DNA from 2 places in the Kitasatospora sp. NPDC052896 genome. Region 2 is predicted to be linked to the other one. Evidence: riboswitches for the same ligand, from Rfam matches in the RefSeq annotation. Region 2 holds a riboswitch; the other holds the start of a gene.
The links. A riboswitch is a leader RNA that binds a small molecule or an ion and turns the genes downstream of it on or off. The one in region 2 is predicted to bind thiamine pyrophosphate.

Region 1 (7,801 bases), on a different contig from region 2:
ACCCTCACGGTGACCGTGCCCTCGCGGGCCCGGTTCGACTGGAACGCGCCCGGCGTCGCCGACCGGTTCGCCGACGCGCTGCTGACGCACGTCGACGCGGCCGGGCTCGGGCTGCGCGAGCGGGTGCTCTGGCGGGTGGTGCGGACTCCGGCCGACACCGAGCGGGAGACCGGCTCCCCCGGCGGTGCCGTGCCGCGGCCCGCGCTGGCGGGGGCGGGCGGGGCGTTCCTGCTGCCCGGCAACGCCGCCCCGGGCGGCGGCTACCTGATCGGCGGCGCGGCGCACCCCGGCGGCGGGCTGGCCCGGGCGGGCATGTCGGCCTGCGTCACGGCCGGCCTGATCGGCCCGGCCTGACGCCGCGCCGTTACTGCGGCCAGCCCCCCGGCTGCGGCTGGTACTCGTGGCCGGGCTGCTGCGGGATGCCGCCGTACTGCTGCTGGTAGCCGGGCTGCTGGTAGTCGGAGGGCCAGGCGGCCTGCTGCTGGTAGCCCTGCTCGGGGTAGGGCTGCTGCTGGTAGCCCTGGCCGTACTCCTCCGGCTGGTAGCCGTAGCCCGGCTGCTGCTGCCAGGACGGATCGGCGAACTGGTAGCCCTGCTCGGGGTAGGGCTGGGGGGCGTACGGCACGCCGTACGGGTCGACCGGGTACTGCTGCTGCTCCGGGTACGCCGGATAGCCCTGCTCCGGGTAACCGGACCCGGCGTACGGGACCGCGCCGTACTGCGGGTAGCCGGCAGGCTGCTGCTGCTCGTACCCGACGGCCTGGTAGACGCCGTAGTCGTCCGGGCCCACCGGGCCGTCCAACCCGTCGCTCACCGCGTCCTGCGCGGACTCCGGCAGGAGCTCCTCGGCGGGCTCCTCGATCGGCCCGACCTCGCCGACCGGCGCGTCCGCCGCCACCGCCGCGGCGCCCGCCACCGCCGCGCCGCCGGTGAGCGCGCCCAGCAGCGGGACCCTGGCCAGTGGTCCGGGCAGTGAGCCGTCCGCCGCTCGCAGCGACCAGCCGGCCGGCTCGCCGCGCTTCACCGCGAGGGTCACCAGCACCTGGCCGGCCGCGAAGACCACCGCGCCGACCCCGATCAGCACCACCGAGCGGGTCGCCATCCCGGCCACCACCAGCAGGAACCCGCCGAGCGCGGCGCCCCGCCAGTGCAGCGGCGCACGGTTCTGCAACAGCAGCTCGGCGACCAGCCAGAGCGCGACCACCGCGAGGGCCGCGTACAACACCAGCATCCCGATGCCCATCAGCGACCTCCGCCACAGCCCGGCGCGCGGCACGCGCGCGTGCCGCGACTGTACCCGTTCGACCGCCGCCGCCCCACATCCGCGCCCGCCGCGGGGGATGCCCGGGGCCCGCCGGCTCAGCCGCGGTGCAGGCCCAGGTTCTGGTAGATCTGCAGGGTCGCGGTCGAGCCGTTGAGGGTGATGAAGTGCAGACCGGGCGCCCCCTCGGCGAGCAGCCGCTCGGACATCGAGGTCGCGTGTTCGATGCCGACCTCGCGCAGCGCCGCCGGGTCGTCCACCGCGGCCCGCAGCCGGGCCTCCAGCTCGGCCGGGAACGCCGAGCCGCTGAGCTGCGGGAACCGCTCCAGTTGCTTGGCGTTGGTGACCGGCATGATCTCCGGGATGATCGGCACCTCGCAGCCGGCCGCGGCGACCCGGTCGCGCAGCCGCAGGTAGTCCTCCACCTCGAAGAACATCTGGGTGATCGCGTAGTCGGCACCGGCCCGGACCTTGGCGACGAAGTGCCGGATGTCGTCGTCCCAGTTGAGCGAGCGCGGGTGCATCTGTGGGAAGGCGGCCACCCCGACGCAGAAGTCCCCGATGCCCCTGATCAGCTCCACCAGTTCGTACGCGTAGCCGACGCCCTGCGGGTGGCGCACCCACTCGCCCTGCGGGTCGCCGGGCGGGTCGCCGCGCACCGCGAGGACGTTCCGCACGCCCTGGTCGGCGTAGTGGCCGATGATGTTGCGCAGCTCGGCGATCGAGTGGTCCACCGCGGTGAGGTGGGCGACCGGGGTCAGTGTGGTCTCGGCGGCGATCCGGCCGACCATGTTGACGGTGCGGCCGCGTGAGGACCCGCCGGCGCCGTAGGTCATGCAGACGAAGTTCGGGTTGAGCGCCTCCAGCCGGCGGATGGCGTCCCAGAGCTTCTGCTCCGCGGCCTCGCTGCGTGGCGGCATGAACTCGAAGGAGTACGAGCGCTGGCCGGCCGCCAGCAGTTCGCGGACCGTGGAAGCGCGGTCGGTTCTGGTGGAAGAAACACCGAGTGCCATGTTCGCAGATTAGCGGCCGACGCTCGGCCGCGAACAAACCTTGTCCACCAACTGAGACACGACGTCCACAACCTGCGGCGCGGCCCACCCGGTGGATGGGACGCGACAGGGGTGGATCAGCCGCGCGAGTTCGAACGGAGCCCGGCTACCCTGAGGTCACCCCAGTGATTCCGGAGACACCCGTGACCTCGCCCAGCCCGACAGCCGTCCAGCCCCTCGACGTCGAGGCGGTCCGCGAGCGCGTCAACACCGCGCTGGCGGAGTTCATGGCCGGCCAGCACGCCCTGCTCGGCTCGATCTCGCCGGGCCTGCTGCCGGCCGCCGAGGCCCTGCGCGAGTTCCTGCTGGACGGCGGCAAGCGGCTGCGCCCGGCGTTCTGCTACTGGGGCTGGCGCGGCGCGGGCGGCGCGGCGGAGAGCACCGGCATCGCGCACGCGGCGGCCGCGCTGGAGCTGCTGCAGGCCAGCGCCCTGGTGCACGACGACCTGATGGACCGCAGCGACACCCGGCGCGGCCTGCCGTCCGTCCACCGCCGCTTCGAGGCCCTGCACCGGGACAGCGGCTGGCGCGGCGACCGCGAGCAGTTCGGGGCGGCCGCCGCGGTGCTGCTCGGCGACCTGCTGCTGATCTGGTGCGACGAGCTCTTCGTCCGCTGCGGGCTCGACCCGGCGGCGGTGCTGGCCGCCAAGCCGGTCTTCGACCTGATGCGCACCGAGGTGATGGCCGGTCAGTACCTGGACGTGCTGGAGCCGGTGGCCGGCGACTCCACCGACGCCGGGGCGCTGGACCGGGCGCAGACCGTGCTGCACTACAAGTCGGCGAAGTACACCATCGAGCGCCCGCTCCAGGTCGGCGCCCGGCTGGCGGGGGCCTCGGACCAGCTGATGGCGGCGTACTCGGCGTTCGGCCTGCCGCTCGGCGAGGCCTTCCAGCTCCGCGACGACCTGCTCGGGGTGTTCGGCGACCCGGCGGTGACCGGCAAGCCCGCCGGCGACGACCTGCGGGAGGGCAAGCGCACCCTGCTGGTCGCGCTGGCCATGCGCGGCCTGCCGCCGGCTCGGGCCAGGCGGCTGGACGAGCGGCTCGGCGCCCCCGGGCTGGGCGCGGCGGAGATCGCCGAGCTGAGCGAGCTGGTGGCCCGCAGCGGGGCGGCCGAGCGGGTCGAGGAGCGGATCGAGGCGCTGATGGCCCAGGCGCTGGCGGCCCTGGACGCGGCCCCGCTGGTGGACGACGCGGCCCGGACCACGCTGCTCGCGCTGGCCCGGGCCGCGACCGTCCGCCGTTACTGAGCCCTCAGCCGGGCCGCCAGCTCGGCGGCCGCCGCCCCCGGGTCCTCGGCCGCGGTGATCGCCCGGACCACCACCACCCGGCGGGCGCCGGCGGCCAACACCTGGTCCAGGTTGCCCAGGTCGATCCCGCCGATGGCGAACCACGGGCGGTCCGTCACCTGCCGGGCGGCGTACTCGACCAGACCGAGCCCGGGTGCGGGCCGGCCGGGCTTGGTCGGCGTCGGCCAGACCGGGCCGGTGCAGAAGTAGTCCACCCCCGGCTCGGCGACCGCCGCGGCCACCTCGGACTCGGCGTGGCAGGAGCGCCCGATCAGCACGTCCGGGCCGAGGATCGCCCGGGCGTGCGGCACCGGCAGGTCGTCCTGCCCGAGGTGCAGCACGTCGGGCCGGGCCGCGTGCGCCACGTCGGCCCGGTCGTTGACCGCGAAGAGCCTGCCGTGCCGCCGGGCGGCGTCCGCGAAGACCTCCAGGTACTCCAGCTCCTGCCGGGCCTCCAGGCCCTTGTCGCGGAGCTGGACGACGTCCACCCCGCCGGCCAGCACGGCGTCCAGGAACTCCGGCAGGTCGCCCTGCTCGCGCCGGGCGTCGGTGCACAGGTACAGCCGGGCGTCGGCCAGCCGGGCGCGCGGGTCCGTCATCAGAGCGCCATCGCCTGGGCGCGCCGCTTCACCTCGGTGCCGCGGTTCTCACGCAGCGCCTGGATCGGGCTGCCGGGCAGCGACGGGTCGTCGGTGAAGAGCCACTCCAGGATCTCCTCGTCGGAGAACCTGCCGTCGCGCAACACCGTCAGGGTGCCGGCCAGGTGCTTGACCAGCCCGCTGTCCTCGATGAAGGCGGCCGGGACCTGGAGCGAGCGGTTGGGGCCGCGGCGGACCGCGATCAGCCGGTGGTCCTTGACCATCTGGCGGACCTCGGTGACCTGGACACCCCATCGCTCGGAGATGTCCGGCAGGTAGAGCCAGTCCTGGACAAGGGATTCGATCTTGGATTCCATCTCACTCACGGCACCAGCCTGCCATCCCGGCGACCCCACGCGCACCAGCGGCCCGTCAGCTGACCTCACAGCGCGGACTTCAGCGGCACCTCGGGGTCGGCCGCGCGGTCCGGATCCAGCACCACGGCCCGCTCGATCAGCCGACGGCCCTGCGCCAGGTCGCGCGGCCGGTCCACGGCGAGCACCGCGACCAGCGCCCCCTCGCGCAGCCAGAGCACGCTCCACGCCGGGTCGGCCGGCGAGCCGCGCCAGAGCAGCCGGTCGGCGCCACCGTGCCGGCCGGCGTACTGGACCATCCGGCCGAACTGCTCGGACCAGAAGTACGGCACCGGGTCGTACGGCGCCTGCGCACCCAGCAGCGCGGCGCCGACCGCCCGGCCGGAGTGCAGCGCGTGGTCCCAGTGCTGGACGGAGATCCGCTCGCCGAACCGGGCCGAGGGGTAGCTGACGCAGTCGCCGGCCGCCCAGCCCCCCGGCAGGGAGGTGCGCAGCCGCTGGTCGGCCAGCACGGTGCCGGCCGGGTCCAGCTCCACCCCGGAGCCCGCCAGCCAGCCGGTGGCCGGCCGCGCGCCGACCCCGACCAGCACCTCGTCCGCGACCACCCGCTCGCCGTCCGCCAGCAGCACCGCGCCCGGCTCGACCGTCGCCACCCGGGCGCCCAGCCGCAGCTCCACCCCGGCGGCCCGGTACCACTCCCGCATCGGTGCGGTCAGCTCGGCCGGCAGCGCCCCCGGCAACGGCGCGTCGGCCGCCTCCAGCACGGTCACCGCGCAGCCCAGCTCCCGAGCCGCGGTGGCCGTCTCGGCCCCGATCCAGCCCGCGCCGACCAGCACCAGGTGCCGCCCGGGCCGCAGCTCCGCGCGCAGCGCGAGCGAGTCCGCCAGGGTCCGCAGCGTCCGCTCGCCGCTCGCGGCGGGCAGCCGCACCGGGTCCGCACCGGTGGCCAGCACCAGGTGGTCGTAGGCCAGCTCCCCCGCGTCGGTCTGCAGCAGGCCCGGCGCCAGGCCGGTGGCCCGACGGCCGGTCAGCAGCTCGACGCCGAGCCGCTGCCAGTCCAGTTCGTACACCGTGCTGTCGGTCTTGCCCAGCAGGACGTCCTTGGAGAGCGGCGGCCGGTCGTACGGCGCCCACGGTTCCGCCCCGACCAGCGTCAGCGAGCCCTGCCACCCCCCTTCGCGCAGCGCCAGGGCGCACTGCGCCCCCGCCAGCCCGGCGCCGACCACGACCACCCGATCCGTGCTCTTCAGCTCAGCCATTCGGCCACTCTAACGAGCACCGCAATACCGCCCTCCGTACGCACCCTCGGCCGCCCCGGAGGCCGGCGATAAGGTGGGGTGAGACATCACGGGAGCCCGGCGCACCGGGCTGAGAGGCGGGCTGCGGCGGCCCGCGACCGTCCGAACCTGATCCGGGTCATTCCGGCGAAGGGAGCATCCGCATCGTGGCACGCACATCCACCGACGTCCTGGTCGTCGGCGGCGGCATCATCGGCCTCGCGGTGGCCTGGCGCACCGCACAGCGCGGCCTCGCGGTGACCGTTCTCGACCCCACCCCCGGCGGCGGCGCGGCGCAGGTGGCGGCCGGCATGCTGGCACCGGTGACCGAGCTGCAGTACGGCGAGGAGCCGCTGCTGCGCCTGGGCATCGCGTCGAACCAGCGGTACGCCGCGTTCGCCGCCGAGCTGACCGGGGCCACCGGCCTGCCCACTGGCTACCGGGCCACCGGCACGTTGGCCGTCGCGCTGGACTCCGACGACCGGGCCGAGCTGCGCGAGCTGCACGGGTTCCACCAGCGGCTGGGCCTCGACTCGCAGTGGCTGACCGGCCGGGAGGCCCGCCGGCTGGAGCCGATGCTCTCCCCCGGGGTGAGCGGCGGCCTGCTCGTCACCGGCGACCACCAGGTGGACGGCCGCCGGCTGTGCGCCGCGCTGCTGGCCGGCTGCGAGCGGGCCGGGGTGCGGCTGCACCGGGACCGGGCGGCGGAGCTGCTGGTCACCGCGGGGCGGGCGGTCGGGGTGCGGCTGCCCGACGGCAGCGCGCTGACGGCCGGGCGGCTGGTGCTCGCCGCCGGCCCCTACAGCCACCGGCTGGCCGGCCTGCCGGAGGGGGTGCTGCCCGCGATCCGCCCGGTCAAGGGCCAGATCCTGCGGCTGCGGATCCCCGGCCCGTACGCGCCGTTCCTCTCCCGCAACGTCCGCGCGGTGGTCCGTGGCCAGCACCTGTACCTGGTACCGCGCGCGGACGGCGAGCTGGTGATCGGCGCGACCACCGAGGAGCAGGGCTACGACACCACGGTCACCGCGGGCGGCGTCTACGAGCTGCTGCGCGACGCGCACCAGCTGGTCCCGGGCGTCACCGAGCTGCCGCTCACCGAGACCGGCGCGGGCCTGCGCCCCGGCTCGCCGGACAACGCCCCGCTGCTCGGCCCGACCGCGCTGCCCGGGCTGGCCGCCGCCACCGGCCACTACCGCAACGGGGTGCTGCTCACCCCGGTCACCGCCGACCTGCTCGCCGCCTACCTGGCCGAGGGCACCGTCCCCGACCTCGCCGTCCCGTTCTCCCCGCTCCGCTTCACCCAGAGGGCCGCCGCATGAACCCGATCCAGCTGACCGTCAACGGCGAACCCCGCGAGGTCGCCCGGACCGCCACCCTGGCCGAGGTGGTGGCCACCCTGAGCACCGCGCACTCCGGGGTGGCCGCCGCGCTCAACGAGACCGTGGTCCCGCGCGGCTCGTGGGCCCGGACCCCGCTGGCCGCGGGCGACCGGGTGGAGATCCTCACCGCCGTGCAGGGGGGCTGAGCGGCATGGCCGACGACACCCTGACGATCGCCGGCACCACCTTCACCTCCCGCCTGATCATGGGCACCGGCGGCGCGCCCAGCCTGGACGTGCTGGAACAGGCGCTGCGGGTCTCCGGCACCGAGCTCACCACGGTGGCGATGCGCCGGGTGAAGGCGGACACCCAGGGCTCGGTGCTGGACGTGCTGTCCCGCAACGGGATCCGGGTGCTGCCCAACACCGCGGGCTGCTTCACCGCCGGCGAGGCGGTGCTGACCGCCCGGCTGGCCCGCGAGGCGCTCGGCACGAACTGGGTCAAGCTGGAGGTGATCGCCGACGAGCGGACCCTGCTGCCCGACCCGATCGAACTGCTGGACGCCGCCGAGACCCTGGTCGACGACGGCTTCACGGTGCTCCCCTACACCAACGACGACCCGGTGCTGGCCCGCAAGCTGGAGGACGTCGG
Region 2 (7,801 bases):
TGTACTGGACCGGGACCTGGTCGCCCGGGGCGTGCGTCCAGATCTCGCTGACCAGGGCCGGACCGTTGTCGATCAGCACCCCGCCGAGCTTGGTGATCACGTCGCCGGGCTTGAGGCCGGCCTTGTCGGCCGGGCCGCCGGGGGTGACCGCCGGGGTGCCCTGGATGGCGGTGGGCGAGATCTGGGCGCCGTCGCCGTTGTACTGGTCGTTGCGCAGCACGCCGAGGACGGGGTAGACGGGGGTGCCGGTCTGGATCAGCATCTGGGCCACCCGCTTGGCCTGGTTGATCGGGATCGCGAAGCCCAGGCCGATGCTGCCGGCCTGGCCGGAGCCGTTGGAGTTCGACTGGATCGCCGAGTTGATGCCGATCACCTGGCCGCTCGCGTTGAGCAGCGGGCCGCCGGAGTTGCCCGGGTTGATCGAGGCGTCGGTCTGCAGCGCGTTCATGTACGAGGTCTGCACGCCGCTCTCGTCGCCGGAGGCGACCGGGCGGTTCTTGGCGCTGATGATGCCGGAGGTGACGGTGGACTCCAGGTCGTACGGCGCGCCGATGGCGATCGCGGCGTCGCCGACCGCGACCTGGTCGGAGTCGCCCAGCGGGAGCGGGACGAGCTTGCCGGCCGGCGGGTTGTCCAGCTTGATCACCGCGATGTCGTAGCCCTTGGCCTGGCCGACCACCGAGGCGGAGTACTCGGAGCCGTCGGAGAACTTGACGGTCAGCTTGCCGCCGCCCTGGGCCGGGGCCACCACGTGGTTGTTGGTGATGATGTGGCCCTGGGTGTCGAAGACGAACCCGGTGCCGGTGCCGGACTCCTGGCTGCCGTCGGCCTTGATGGTGACGGTGCTGGGCAGCGCCTTGGCGGCGATCCCGGCGATCGAGTCGGGGGCCCGGTTGAGCGCCTTGGTGTTGTCGCTGACGGTGGTCGTGGTGCTGCTGTGGCTGCTGCCGGAGCTGAACGGGCCGGACGAGTCGCCGTTGACCGCGGCGCCGACCACGCCGCCCAGCACGCCCGCGACCAGCGCGACGGCGGCGACCAGGGCGATCAGCCCGCCGCGCTTCTTCGGCGGCTGGCCGGGGGTGCCGTAGTCGCCCGGGTAGCCACCGGGGTAGCCGGGGCCGCCCGGCGCGCCGGGCTCGCCCGGGCCGGCGCCCCAGCCGCCGACCGGGTGACCGGCGCCGAACGGGTGGTGCTCGGCGTGCGCGGCGGCACCGGCCGGCGCACCGGGGGCGACCGGCGGCGTCGGCGCGGCGTACGGGTTGGCCGGCGGTTCGGCAAGGGTGGGGGCCGGCGGAGCGGCCGGCGGGGCGGGCAGCACCGGCGGCGGAGCGTCCAGGTACTTCGGCGCGGGAGCCGGAGCCGGGGCGGGCGCGGCGGCCGGCAGCTCCGTGGTCGGCTCGGCGTCGGCGGGGGCGGCAGGAGCGGGGGCAACAGGGGCGGCGGGCGCGGCGGGCGCCGGTGTGGGCTCCTCGCCGCTCAGCTTGGCGAACGCGAGGGTCGGCTGCGACTCACCTACCGACGGCGTGCCCCCCGGCTCACCGGTACCGCTGGAGAGCTGCTCCCCCTGCGGCCCGGTGGAGCCACTCTCGTGCTCGGTGCTCACGGACGACCTCCATAGCTGACAGGACCTTGGCCCATAGTTTTTCCTATGCCCGATCTGGTTGCCGTAAGGAGCTGCCTGAAGAACTGTTAAGAATCCTTAGGTCAACCCGACAGCACCAGCGCCCGGCCGGGCTCCCCCGACAGAAGTTCCGCGATCCGGGACGGCGCGCCTCCCCGCTTTGGCGTAATCCACACGCCGGGCTACCCTGACTGCCACATCTGACACGCGGGAGCTTGGACCCACCAGGCTGAGAGTGCGCTGGTCGACCGTACGCCATGGCGAGTGAGCCGGTGCGGGCGAGGGAGCGCTGACCGCCGGAACCTGTCCGGGTAATGCCGGCGTAGGGAGTCTGCCATGACGGCTGCGACGCCTTCCCCGTCCTCGACGCCACCCCCGTCCTCGGGCACGGCGACGCTGGATCGCCCCGACGGCGACGGGCCGGCCCGTGCCGAGGCCCCGTTGGTGCTGGACACCGCGCCGCCGCGCACCCTGGGCTTCCGCGACCAGTTCGCGCTCTGGGCGAACCTGGGCATCAGCCTGATCGGCTTCACCAGCGCCGCGACCGTGCTCGGCCAGCCGGGCAGCGAGCTGTCGTTCGCCGCCGCGACCACCGCGATCGTGGCCGGCACGGTGATCGGCACCGCGATGCTCGCGGTCGCCGCGCTCATCGGCGCCCGGACCGGGGCGCCCGCGATGGCCGTGCTGCGCGGGCTGTTCGGCACCCGGCTGTCGTACCTGCCGACCGTGCTGAACGTCCTGCAGTGCGTCGGCTGGGGCGTGTACGAGCTGACCGTGATCGCCTGGGGCGCCCAGACGGTCTCCGGCACCCAGGGCTGGCGCTGGCTCTTCGTGCTGCTCGCCGGGGTGCTCACCACGGTGCTGACGATCTGGCCGCTGGGCTCGATCGCGGCGCTGCGCAAGTACGTGGCGATCGCGGTCGGCGTGGCGATGGTCTACTTCACCGTCCAGCTCGGCCGCAAGGGTTTCCCGGATCCGGGCGCGGGAAACTGGCACGGTTTCCTGAAGGCGACGGACGCGATCATCGCCGTCTCGGTCTCCTTCGTCCCGCTGGCCGCCGACTACACCCGGCACTCGCGCACCCCGCGCGCCTCGTTCTGGGGCACCTTCTCCGGCTACACGGTGGCCCAGGTCTGGTGCTACCTGCTCGGCCTGATCGCACTGCTGCAGTCGCACGGCAACGCCGACAACCTGCTGGACTCCTTCACCGGGGTGGCGGCCGGCTGGGCGTTCCTGCTGGTGCTGGTGCTGCGCGAGGCGGACCAGTCCTTCGCGAACGTCTACTCGACCGCGATGTCGGTGCACAACCTCTTCCCCCGGGTGGACCGGCGGCTGCTGACCGGCGGGATCGGCGTGCTGGTGACCGTGCTGGCGCTGCAGATCAAGCAGTTCACCGACTCGTACTACAACTTCCTCGGCCTGATCGGCTCGGTCTTCGTGCCGTTGCTCGCGGTGCTGGCGGTGGACTTCTTCCTGGGCCACGGCCGGCGCGGCTGGGACCTCTCGCAGGACTCCCCGGCCCGGCCGCTGATGCTGCTGCCGTGGGCGCTCGGCTTCGCGGTCTACCAGTTCCTGGCGCCCACCGCGATCGCCGGCTGGTGGACCGGGATCTGGACGGACCTCCAGTCGCTGACCCACTTCACCCCGCAGCAGTGGTCCTCGGCCTCGCTCTTCTCCTTCCTGGTCGCCGGCCTGGCCACCTGGCTGCTCAACCTGCTGGTCCGCCCCGCCGCGCGGTAGGGCCCGCCGGCGCCCGTGGTTCGCACGGCCGTTGCATTCGATCCACCCGGACGTCCTAGTGTTGGGGCCGTGACAACTCCCGACCTCTCCCGCACCGACCCCTCCCGCACCCCCTCCGCGGTCCAGGTGGTGGCCCACCGGGGTTCCTCCGCCGCCCTGCCCGAGCACACCCTGGCGGCGTACCAGCGGGCCCTGACGGAGGGCGCGGACGCGGTCGAGTGCGACGTCCGGGTGACCGCCGACGGCCACCTGGTCTGCGTTCACGACCGGACCGTCACCCGGGTCTCGAACGGCCGCGGCACGGTCTCCGGGCAGACCCTGGCCCAGCTGTCCGCGTACGACTTCGGCTCGTGGAAGGCGGACGCCGCGGGCGGCCCGGCCCGGCAGCCGCTGCTGCGGCTGGAGAGCCTGCTGGAGCTGGTCGCCGACTGCGGGCGCCGGGTGGATCTGGCGATCGAGACCAAGCACCCGGTGCGCTTCGCCGGCCGGGTCGAGGCCAAGCTGCTGAGCGCCCTGGACCGGTACGGGATCGCGGCCGCGCCGAGCGACGACGAGCGCCCGCACGCCCGGATCATGAGCTTCTCGGCGACCGCGCTGGGCCGGGTCAGGGCCGCGGCCCCCGACTACCCGCGGGTCTTCCTCTTCGAGCACACCCTGCCGCTGCGGCTGTGGCCCGGCGCGGGCCTGCCGGCGGGTGCCGCGATCGCCGGACCGGGCATCGAGCTGGTCCGCCGGCAGCCCGACCTGGTGCCCCGGCTGCGAGCGGCCGGCCACCGGGTGCACGTGTGGACGGTGGACGAGCCGAAGGACGTCGAGCTCTGCCTGGACCTCGGGGTGGAGGCGATCATCACCAACCGGCCGCGCGAGGTGCTGGCCCAGCTCGGCCGCTGAGTCGTTCGGCGGAGCCCGCCGCCGAGCCGCTCCGGCAGGGCTCCCGTGCCGCGAATTGGCGTACGCGGGGCGCGGGCGGGGGTGGCGCGGCGGACCCGGCGTGCGCAATCCCGCTCCCCTGATCGACGCAGCGTAATCAGTTAATCACCACTTGCGCACAGCGTGTCGCCGCCCTCGAGGTAACTCGACAATTGACCGGCCACGATCGGTGCCGTCTGTTTCCGGCCCATTCCCCCGGGGCATCCATCCCTCGGCAAACGCTGAAGGAGGTCCGGGGGTGGCGTTGATGGTGGCGCGCGAAGTGCCGACTTCATCGACCATGGCGGTGCCGCACGGTCCGGCCAGTGTCGGGGCCGCACGGCGCCGCCTGAGGCGGGATCTGGGCGACCGGGAGGTGCCCGACACCGTCATCGATGACGCGGTTCTGATCCTTTCCGAACTGCTCAGCAATTCCTGCCGCTATGCGCGGCCGCTTGCTCCGTTGCTGGATCTCGACGGGGGGGTCGGGGAGGAATTCCTGGAGCGGTCGGATGATTTGCGGAACTCCGCGGAATCCGAACCGAACGAGACGGACGCCGCGGCGCAGGCGGCGGAGGCGGCCGAACTGGACGCGCTGCTGGTCGGCGCGCCGGTCGGGGCCCGGCACGCGGTCCGGCGTGCGGCACGGCGGGCAGCGGACGCCCGGGGCGCCCACTCGGCCCACCGCGCCCCCAGCGCGCCGGAGGACCAGGGCGGGGTCCTGGTGCGCTGGCAGGTGCACCCGGACGGGCGGCTGACCCTGGAGGTCACCGACGGCGGCGCGGCCACCCGGCCGCAGCCGGCCCGGCCCTCGCTCACCGCGAAGGGCGGCCGGGGGCTGAGCATCGTCGGCCGGCTGGCCGCCGACTGGGGGGTGCGGGACGCGCCGGGCGAGGTGACGGTCTGGGCCGCGCTGTCCGCGTACACCGAGCACGCCCGGTCGGCCTGACGGACCGTGGTGGAACACGGGGGCCGCGGGGAGTCCTCGAGGGCACGGCGGGCGGGGGAAACCTCAGTAGGCTGCCCGGGAGACAAAAGACACCACCGTTCCCGGGAGAGCCGCACCATGGCCAAGAAGGCCGCCAAGAAGTCGTCCCAGCCCAGCCGTCCCGGCGCGTCCGCCGGCAGCGTCCCGGTGGTCGGGGCCCGCGAGGCCTGCCCCTGCGGCTCCGGCCGCCGCTACAAGGCCTGCCACGGCCGGGAGGCGGCGCACGCCGTCCAGGAGCTGGTGCACCGTCCGTTCGAGGGACTGCCGGGCGAGGCCGACTGGGTGGCGCTGCGTGAGCTGGTGCCGGCGGCCACGGTCGAGCTGACCCTGGCCGCCGGCGTGCTGGAGAGCGCCGAGGGCGAGGTGCCGTCGGTCACGCTGGCGACCGTGCTCCCGCTCGCCTGGCCGGCGCTGCGCCGCCCGGACGGCTCGATCCTGCTCGGCCTGCAGACCCAGTCCTCCTCCGGCGACCTGAGCCGTGACCTGGCGGACGCCCTGGAGCAGGCGCTGGTCACCGAGCCCGGCAGCCCGGTGCCGACCCGGCGGGCCGCGCCCGGCCGTCGACTGCAGGAACTCCTCGACCCGAAGGCCGAGTTCACGCCGGCCGTGCACACCGGCTTCGAGTTCTGGCTGGAGGACGCGGAGTCCGCCACCGGCGAGGTGGCCGCCTCGCTGGAGCGTGCCAACGCCTCGGCGATCCCCACCGAGAAGCTGACCGGCGTGGACTCGGCCTACTGGTGCGGCACCCCGGACAAGAACCACCTGCGCTGGGTGATGACCGTGCCGGAGGAGCAACTGCTGGACGCGCTGGCCCGGCTCTCGGCGGCCGGCGAGGCCTCGCTCGGCGAGGGCACCAAGCTGGTCGGCTCGTTCCGCGCGCACGGGCTGACCGTGCCGGTCTGGGACCTGCCGACGCAGATGTCGGCCGCCGACTGCGAGAAGCCCGCGGCGGCCTTCGCCGAGCGGCTGGCCGGCGCCCTGGCGGTGCGCACGGAGCTCTCCGGCGACGAGCGGCGGGCCCGGGCGAATCTGGTGAACCGTCAGGTCACCCTGAACTGAACGGTACTGGGCCGGCAAGATCGTTTGACCGGCCGCAGTATGACTCCGATCACATTCCGGCCCGATAACCCGGGTTCCGGGGCGTCGGGCCGTGCAGGGAAATTGGCTACAGCGCCAATCCTTGTTACTGTCTAAACAGTCCGGTCGCTGGTGCATCCCCCGTCGCCAGCGGCCGGATCTTCCATTTCCGGGGCCGGGTCGCCCGTCGAGCCGCCCGACAAGGCCGCCGGACACCCCCTCAGTAGGCCAGCCGGCTGTCGTCCGGCGCCGCCGTTCCGGCCGCCACCAGCGCCTCCAGCAGGCTCGCCACCCGCGGCAGCCGAACGCCCCCCTCCGGCCGCGCCACCGGTCGCCGCACCCAGCGCACCGCCGCCGCGCCGCCCGTCCCGATCCGCGAGGGCGGCAGCACCAGATAGCCGTCCGGCCCGTGGTAGCGCACCGAGGTCGGCACCTCGCCCGGCGCACCGCCCGGCCGCAGCGTGGGCTCCTGGGCCGCCAGCAGCTCGGCCAGCTCGGGGTAGGAGAACGGTGCCACCAGCAGCGCGTACCGGGTCGGGGTGGCCAGCACCGGGCCGGTCGGCACCCGCAGCGCGTCGAAGTACGCCAGCAGCCGCGCCCCGGCCGCGGCCGGCAGGCTCACCGCCGACACCACCCGCCCGGTCGGCACCAGCACCGGCGCCTGCGGGCTGTGCTGCTCCCACCACCAACGCACCATCCGCGCCTCGGTGGTGGCCGCCAACAACGGCTGGTCGGCCGGGTGCGCGCCGGGCACGGCGCACAGCGGGTTGCCGCAGGAGCAGGAGACCTCCGGCGGCGCGCCGGCCGCCGCCCGCTCCACCACCACCGCTCCCGGCACCACCGGCCAGCGCCACCGCTCGGCACAGGTCAGCGCCGCCTGCAGCAGCGCCTGCCGGGTCCTGCGGTGCTTTCCGGGCTTCTCACGCATCACGATCGTTCCTCTCCGCGACCGGGTGGATCAAGACCATCGAGACCATCGAGACCTGACCTGACACGGCCGGGGAGCCGCAGGCCTGCTCAGAGCGACCGCTCGGGCGCCGACCGGGCCCGGGGGTACCACGTCGGCCGCGCACCGGGCAGGCCTTGGGCACGACCGTGGAACGAGAATCCCTCATGCGACCGGATGGACGCGCTCCGGCGTCCACCGGTTCCACCGTACGAGTGAGTGACTTCTGGTCAGCGAGGTCGCCGGCGGGGGGACCCCTAGGATCCGGGCAGGGTCCGGCGGCCTGTTCGGCGCTGCTCCGTTGGCCGGCGCCGCTCTGTTGCCGGCACCACTCCGTTGGCTTCTGCTCTGGTTGGCTTCTGCCCGCTGGCCGGGTGCTCCACTCCCGGACGGGCCGCACCGGGCCGACGCAGAACCAGCCATCCGGCAGGGGGCCGATCCTGGACATGTCCCGACCGTCCTGTGTAGAAGTGGGGCACTATGAGCGGTTTGGCAGGACCCCGTACCCGGGTCCCGGGTG

Region 1: linked by a shared signal. The riboswitch ahead of thiO (glycine oxidase ThiO) and the one ahead of ACIGXM_RS03775 (purine-cytosine permease family protein) in region 2 are both predicted to bind thiamine pyrophosphate.

Annotation. Positions count from the first base shown of each region.
Region 1 is NZ_JBITZU010000007.1:210,853-218,653, forward strand. Features, by position in the region: gene ACIGXM_RS17285 (phytoene desaturase family protein) at 1-354, shown strand, start outside; gene ACIGXM_RS17290 (hypothetical protein) at 365-1,243, opposite strand; gene metF (methylenetetrahydrofolate reductase [NAD(P)H]) at 1,360-2,274, opposite strand; gene ACIGXM_RS17300 (polyprenyl synthetase family protein) at 2,457-3,563, shown strand; gene thiE (thiamine phosphate synthase) at 3,557-4,201, opposite strand; gene ACIGXM_RS17310 (Rv2175c family DNA-binding protein) at 4,201-4,557, opposite strand; gene ACIGXM_RS17315 (NAD(P)/FAD-dependent oxidoreductase) at 4,623-5,813, opposite strand; TPP riboswitch at 5,892-6,005, shown strand; gene thiO (glycine oxidase ThiO) at 5,999-7,150, shown strand; gene thiS (sulfur carrier protein ThiS) at 7,147-7,356, shown strand; gene ACIGXM_RS17330 (thiazole synthase) at 7,362-7,801, shown strand, end outside.
Region 2 is NZ_JBITZU010000001.1:791,785-799,585, forward strand. Features, by position in the region: gene ACIGXM_RS03770 (S1C family serine protease) at 1-1,603, opposite strand, end outside; TPP riboswitch at 1,819-1,967, shown strand; gene ACIGXM_RS03775 (purine-cytosine permease family protein) at 1,958-3,361, shown strand; gene ACIGXM_RS03780 (glycerophosphodiester phosphodiesterase family protein) at 3,431-4,252, shown strand; gene ACIGXM_RS03785 (ATP-binding protein) at 4,530-5,219, shown strand; gene ACIGXM_RS03790 (DUF5926 family protein) at 5,337-6,317, shown strand; gene ACIGXM_RS03795 (bifunctional DNA primase/polymerase) at 6,556-7,263, opposite strand.